DNA from 2 places in the Caballeronia sp. RCC_10 genome. Region 1 is predicted to be linked to the other one. Evidence: riboswitches for the same ligand, from Rfam matches in the RefSeq annotation. Region 1 holds a riboswitch; the other holds the start of a gene.
What was found. A riboswitch is a leader RNA that binds a small molecule or an ion and turns the genes downstream of it on or off. The one in region 1 is predicted to bind thiamine pyrophosphate.
Positions count from the first base shown of each region.

Region 2: linked by a shared signal. The riboswitch ahead of AB6804_RS24535 (FAD-dependent oxidoreductase) and the one ahead of thiC (phosphomethylpyrimidine synthase ThiC) in region 1 are both predicted to bind thiamine pyrophosphate.

Region 1 covers NZ_JBFUPT010000001.1:455,670-459,083, forward strand. The annotation lists gene AB6804_RS02195 (EamA family transporter) at 156-1,094, opposite strand; TPP riboswitch at 1,377-1,518, shown strand; gene thiC (phosphomethylpyrimidine synthase ThiC) at 1,652-3,414, shown strand, end outside.
Region 2 covers NZ_JBFUPT010000018.1:72,565-75,978, reverse strand. The annotation lists gene AB6804_RS24545 (thiazole synthase) at 1-254, opposite strand, end outside; gene thiS (sulfur carrier protein ThiS) at 275-472, opposite strand; gene AB6804_RS24535 (FAD-dependent oxidoreductase) at 500-1,636, opposite strand; TPP riboswitch at 1,804-1,926, opposite strand; gene AB6804_RS24530 (ABC transporter ATP-binding protein/permease) at 2,189-3,414, shown strand, end outside.

The DNA.
Region 1 (3,414 bases):
TGCCCAAGCGCCGTGCAAAAAAGCCGCAGGTCAGCTCGAATGCCTTGCCGGGCAAGGTTTCGTCAATCGTTAGAGGAATCGTTCGGGTCGCCTGAATGACCGCAACAGAGGAGCGGCGAGGCGCAATCCTTACCAATCGGGAAGGCAGGAAATGCTCAGGCTACTCCCCGCCGCCGGCGATCAAACCAGAACGACAACCCCACGCTAATCAGAATGACGACGGTAGCGACAACCGTCCACTGCGTGATGGCTTCCCCAAGCAGCACCGCCCCCAGCAGCACCGCAACGATCGGATTCACGTAGAGGCAACTCGTCGCGACGATCGTGCTGGTGTGGCGAATCAGAAAGTTATACGCGACGTACGCGGCCATCGACCCGATCAGCATCAGATACAGAAACGACACGCCCGCGCCAAAGCCGACATGCGTCAGACGCTCGCCCGCCATCAGCGCGATGCCCGTCGCAATCAGGCCACCCAGGCCGATCTGCAGCGCCGTCGACATCAGAAGATCGGACGGCTGTCTTAGCCGCCCCGCGAGATGCGCGCCGCCCGCCCAGAAGATCGCGGCGCAGAGAATCGCGAGCGTGCCGTGCGTCGAACCGGGCGAAGGATCGCCATGATTCAACACCACGATGCCCACAAGCCCGAGCGCCACCGCGAACCACTCCCCCTTCGCCACTGCGCGGCCGGCGAGCGCGGTGAAGATGGTCGCGAAGAGCGGCACGGTCGCCACCATGACCGCCGCCGTGCCGGTGCCGACAGTGCGCATGCCGTAGGCCATCATTCCGCTCGAAAGACCTTCGAGCAAGGTGCCGACGATCGCCGCATTGCGAACTTCATGCGCGCTCGGCAGCACCGCCTTGCGATGCAGACCGATCGCAAATAGCCCGATGCCCGCGCAGAGATTGCGCAGGCCGCCGAGCATCAGCGGCGGAAACGATTCGAGCGCCAGATGGATGCCGAGATAGGTCGATCCCCAGACGAGATAGACGACGGCGAGCGCGAGCACGACTTGTCCCCGGAAAGAGCGAGGCGCGCGAAACGGAAAGCGATCGGGAAAAGAGAACGGCAGACGCGGCATCGGAGTGGACATGCTCACTCCGCAAAAACCGCGTGGCGCATGGCGCTTGCGGAAACAACCGAAAAACTCACAGCGCGACGCCCGCACGACGGTGCAGGACGATGAAAACACAACGGCATGATGATGCGAAGGAAGGGCGGTCGAGAGGCGAACGAAGAGCGGCGGCGGTCGCGAAACCGCGCTTCGGGTAATCACCTAAAACGCGGCGCCCGCCATTATGCAGGAACGGCGCGACGCGATGCGGCCGTTTTCGGGATGGTTGTCAACGCACCACGGTGCGGTGTATCGTGGCGGCTGCTAACGCGGGGGTCCTGCGCTGCACATCGCGATTTCGAATCGGCACCACCGGTCGAATCGCCCGTGCCACGTGGGTGAGAAATACCCTTTGAACCTGATCTGGATAATGCCAGCGCAGGGAAGCGTTCGGGCACTGCGGCTCTCGAATGACCTACCGCCGCATCTTCAGCGCCCGACCTTTCCATCTCGTTCCTCCCTGTTTAGCTCCTGAGTCAGCCGAGCTTGCCCATGCTCGCGCTGGAATTTTCGTCCCTGCAGGAGACATACAGCACATGAATGCCAATCCGAAGTTTCTGTCTGAAAACGCTGTCGTCGATGCCGCCGCCATCGCGCCGCTGCCGAACTCGCGCAAGGTCTACGTGAGCGGATCGACACCGGACATCCGCGTGCCGATGCGCGAAATCACGCAATCCGATACGCCCGACGGCTTCGGCGGCGAGAAAAATCCGCCGGTGTACGTGTACGACACATCGGGTCCGTACACCGATCCCGACGCGAGCATCGACATCCGCTCCGGCCTGGCCGCACTGCGCGCCGGCTGGATCGAGAAGCGCGGCGACACCGAAGAACTCGCGGGCCTGTCGAGCGAATTCGGCCGCGAGCGCGCCGCCGATCCGAAGACCGCGGAACTGCGTTTCCCCGGCCTGCATCGCAAGCCGCGCCGCGCGGTCGCGGGCAAGAACGTCACGCAGATGCATTACGCACGCGCGGGCATCGTCACGCCCGAGATGGAATTCATCGCGATCCGCGAAAACCAGCGGCGCGCCGAGTATCTCGAAAGCCTGAAGGCGAGCGGTCCGAACGGCGAAAAGCTCGCGCAGATGATGGGCCGCCAGCATCCCGGCCAGGCGTTCGGCGCGGCAGCGTTCGGCAAGGACGCGCTGAAGGCGATCACGCCCGAGTTCGTGCGCGAGGAAGTGGCGCGCGGCCGCGCGATCATCCCCGCGAACATCAATCACCCGGAGAGCGAGCCGATGATCATCGGCCGCAACTTCCTCGTGAAGATCAACGCGAACATCGGCAATTCGGCGGTGAGCTCGTCGATCGGCGAAGAGGTCGACAAGATGACGTGGGCGATCCGCTGGGGCGGCGACACGGTGATGGACCTGTCGACCGGCAAGCACATCCACGAGACGCGCGAGTGGATCATCCGCAATTCGCCGGTGCCGATCGGCACGGTGCCGATCTATCAGGCGCTCGAGAAGGTCAACGGCAAGGCCGAAGACCTCACGTGGGAAATCTTCCGCGACACGCTGATCGAGCAGGCAGAACAAGGCGTCGATTACTTCACGATCCACGCCGGCGTGCGCCTGCAATACGTGCCGCTGACGGCGAACCGCATGACGGGCATCGTGTCGCGCGGCGGATCGATCATGGCGAAGTGGTGCCTCGCGCATCACAAGGAGAGCTTCATCTACGAGCACTTCGAGGACATCTGCGAAATCATGAAGCAATACGATGTCTCGTTCTCGCTCGGCGACGGCCTGCGCCCCGGCTCCATCTACGACGCCAACGACGAAGCCCAGCTCGGCGAACTGAAGACGCTCGGCGAACTGACGCAAGTCGCGTGGAAGCATGACGTGCAGGTGATGATCGAAGGTCCGGGCCACGTGCCGATGCAGCTCATCAAGGAGAACATGGACCTGCAGCTGCAATGGTGCGACGAGGCGCCCTTCTACACGCTCGGGCCGCTGACCACGGACATCGCACCGGGCTACGATCACATCACGTCGGGCATCGGCGCGGCGATGATCGGCTGGTTCGGCACCGCCATGCTCTGCTATGTCACGCCGAAGGAGCATCTCGGCTTGCCGAACAAGGACGACGTGAAGGAAGGCATCATCACGTACAAGCTCGCGGCGCACGCGGCCGATCTGGCGAAGGGTCATCCGGGCGCGCAGGTGCGGGACAATGCGCTCTCGAAGGCGCGCTTCGAGTTCCGCTGGGAAGACCAGTTCAATCTGGGCCTCGATCCCGACAAGGCGCGCGAATTCCACGATGAAACGCTGCCGAAGGACTCGGCCAAGGTCGCGCA
Region 2 (3,414 bases), on a different contig from region 1:
ACTTCGTCCACGCTCTGACAGCCAGCGGTGTTCGGCAGGAGCGCGACGCCGTGGCGCTTGAGCACGTCGAAAAAGCCGGCCTCCCCGGTTTCGGATTGCCGGCGCAGCGCGACGGTCACCATGCCGGGACGCGCGGCGTCGATGGAATCCGATAGCGACTGCAGCGACGGATAGCGCGACGTCCCGAGCAGCACGCGGCTCGGAAACGACTGGCCGTAGAGCGTCAGGGCATCGGCGGCGGGATGTGTGGTCATGATCGTCCTCGGTAGTGGACTCAGCCGCCCGCGACGGGCGAAACGATGTCGAGCTTGTCGCCCGTGTTGAGCGTCTTCGTGCCGTGTTCGCCGCGCGCGACGAACTGGCCGTTCAGCGCGACCGCGAACGGCGGCTTCGCGCCGAAGGCGGCGAGCGCGTCGGTAACGGTCGCCGTGTCGGGCAACGTGAACTCGCGCTGATTGATGTGGATGTTCATGCTTTGTCTCTGATGTCGGTCACGCGGTCATGCGGTCGTCGTTTCGAACGCGCCGTGCAGCAGTTCGGACCATCGTGCGTGGCGGCGGAAGTCGTCGAAGGAAGCGGCGTCACGCACCGTTCCGCCGGCGAGCGCATCCGCGAGCGCGCACGCGGAATCCGCGACTTCGGGCGCGATCATGAAGCCATGCCGGTACAGCCCGTTCACGCGCATGATCCGCGCCCCATCCCATACGATGGCCGGACGATGATCCGGCAACGTCGGCCGGCATTGCGAGTTGAGTTCGAGGATGCGCGCCTCGCCGAATCCGGGATGGACCGCGAAGGCCGCGCTCAGCAGTTCCAGCGCCGATCGCACGCTGACGGGCGACATGTCCTCGCCTTCGACTTCAGTCGCGCCGATCACATAGAGGTCGTCCTGTTTCGGCGCGATATAGAGCGGATAGCGCGGATGCAGCAGCCGCACCGGCCGCGTAAGACCGATGCCCGGCGCATGAACACGCGCCACTTCGCCGCGAATGCCGCGCAGCGCGGGCCACGCGGGCTTGCCGCCGAGTCCACGGCAATCGATGATCCATCGCGCATCGGGCAGTGCATCGACAGGCGTGTTCCAGTGCGTCTGCACGCCGCGCGCCGCCAGCCCCGCCGCGAGCGCCTTGAGCGCCTGACGGTTGTCGAGCTGGCCTTCGTGCGGCAGCAGCCAGCCTTGCGCGAAACGCGAGCCGAGCGCGGGTTCCGCCTGCGTGAGCTGCGCGCCGGCGAGCTTCAGGAAACCGCCATCGAGCAAGGCGGCAGGCGCATTCGCGCGCAACCGGCGCTCGAAAAGCGGCGCTTCCGCGCGATCCGCGCCATGCCAGACGACGAGCGTGCCGTTGCGCTGGAAGAAGACCGGCTCGGGCAGCGCGGCGAGCAGATCCGGCCACCGCGCGAGCGACGCCGCGCCGAGTTCGACGACCAGCGGCTCGGCGCTCGTCGCTTCGGCGAGCGGCGCGAGCATCGCGGCGGCGACCCACGCCGCCGACTGCGCGCCCGATTCGTCGCCGCGCTCGTACAGCGCGACGCCGTGACCCGCGCCCGCGAGTTGCCACGCGACGAGCCGCCCGACGAGCCCGCCGCCGATCACGGCGAAGTCGGGCTTTGCGGCGGTCTGATCGATGCTAATCACTATCCGATGTCTCCTTTGGCGACGGGCGCGTCTTTGCACCGCAACAAGCGGCCATTGGCGAACCCACGCGAACAAGGACGAAACAGCGGAGAGACCGGCCCGGCGCGAGAAGGACGCACCGGACGGAAAGGAAGACTGGAAGAACCTGGAGGAAAGGCGCAGGTGTCGCGCGTTCTCCGGAAACTTCCCTCGCCGGTATTACCCGGATCGGGTGCAAAGGGTCTCTCTCAGCCTCGCCGCGCTCGATTCATTCGATACCGATCGCGCGCAAAGCACCCCTGTTTCGCCAAAAGTCATTAGAGCATAAAAGCCGAAGCCGCTGCAAACCGGGATTGCCCGCGCGCGCTTGCCGCGTTGATCGTCCGCTGCCTCACTCTGGCACAATGCCCCGAACGCGGTTCATCGAACGATCGCACCGTATTAAGCGGCAGTTAAGGGAACGTCCCAACAATCTGCGAGGCTGGAAGCGGCTGCGCGCGACATCGCCGCATGCCCGATCCCGCAGCGACACGTGTCAACCCGCCGGCAAGCCGGCGCACAAGCAGAAAGGTCATGGCCAACTCAAATCCCGAAAACACGCAGCAGAAGGCGGACGAAGTCTCGGCGTGGAGCCTCATCAAACCGTACTGGATATCCGAGGAACGAGGCTTCGCGTGGGGGCTGCTCGTCGCGATTATCGCGATCAACATGACCGTCGTGTGGATCAACGTGCGGCTCAACAGCTGGAACGCGGACTTCTACAACGCGCTGCAGAACAAGAACGTCCGCGACTTCCCGCATTTGTTGCTGATCTTCACCGGTCTCGCGTTCGCCTACATTTTGCTCGCGGTCTACGGGCGATATCTGCGTCAGATGCTCGCTTTCCGCTGGCGGCAATGGCTCACGAACCGGTTTCTCGAGCAATGGCTCGGCGACCGCGCGTTCTATCGAATCGAGCGCGACCGCCTCGCCGACAACCCCGACCAGCGTATCAGCGACGACCTGCAGTCCTTCGCGACGACCACGCTCACGCTGTCGCTCGATCTGCTTTCGACGCTCGTCACCCTCGTCACCTTCATCACGATTCTGTGGACCATCGCCGGCGCGCTGACACTCACGCTCGGCGGCACGCCGATCGTCATTCCGGGCTATATGGTCTGGGCCGCCGCGCTCTACGCGATTCTCGGCTCGCTGATCATTCAGAAGGTCGGGCATCCGCTGGTGTCGATCAACTATCAGCAGCAGAAGGTGGAAGCGGACTTCCGTTTCGGGCTGATTCGCGTGCGTGAGAACGCCGAGCAAATTGCGTTCTATGACGGCATCGCCACCGAAACCGCGAACGCGAAGAGCATCTTCCAGCGCATCCGCGACAACTGGTGGCTCATCATGAAGTACACGAAGCGCATGACCTTCGTGCTGAGCTTCTACGGTCAGATCGCGATCATTTTCCCGATCATGGTGGCCGCGCCGCGCTACTTCGCGGGCGCTTTTTCTTTCGGCGTGCTGATGCAGATCTCGTCGGCGTTCGGCACGGTCAGCGATTCGTTTTCGTGGTTCATCAACAGTTACTCGACGCTGGTTGAATGGCGCGCGACTGTCAACCGTCTGCGCGAATTCAAGCGGGTGATGCGCTCGACGCATATCCGGGAAGAGACGTCGCCCGCGACGGAGCACGGCGGCATCAACCTGCATTACACGAGCACGGACTCACTGACGACGACCGGCTTGCTGCTCGCGTTGCCCAACGGCACGCCGCTGTCGCGTGTGGCGGATGTATCGGTCGAGCCGGGATCGCGATG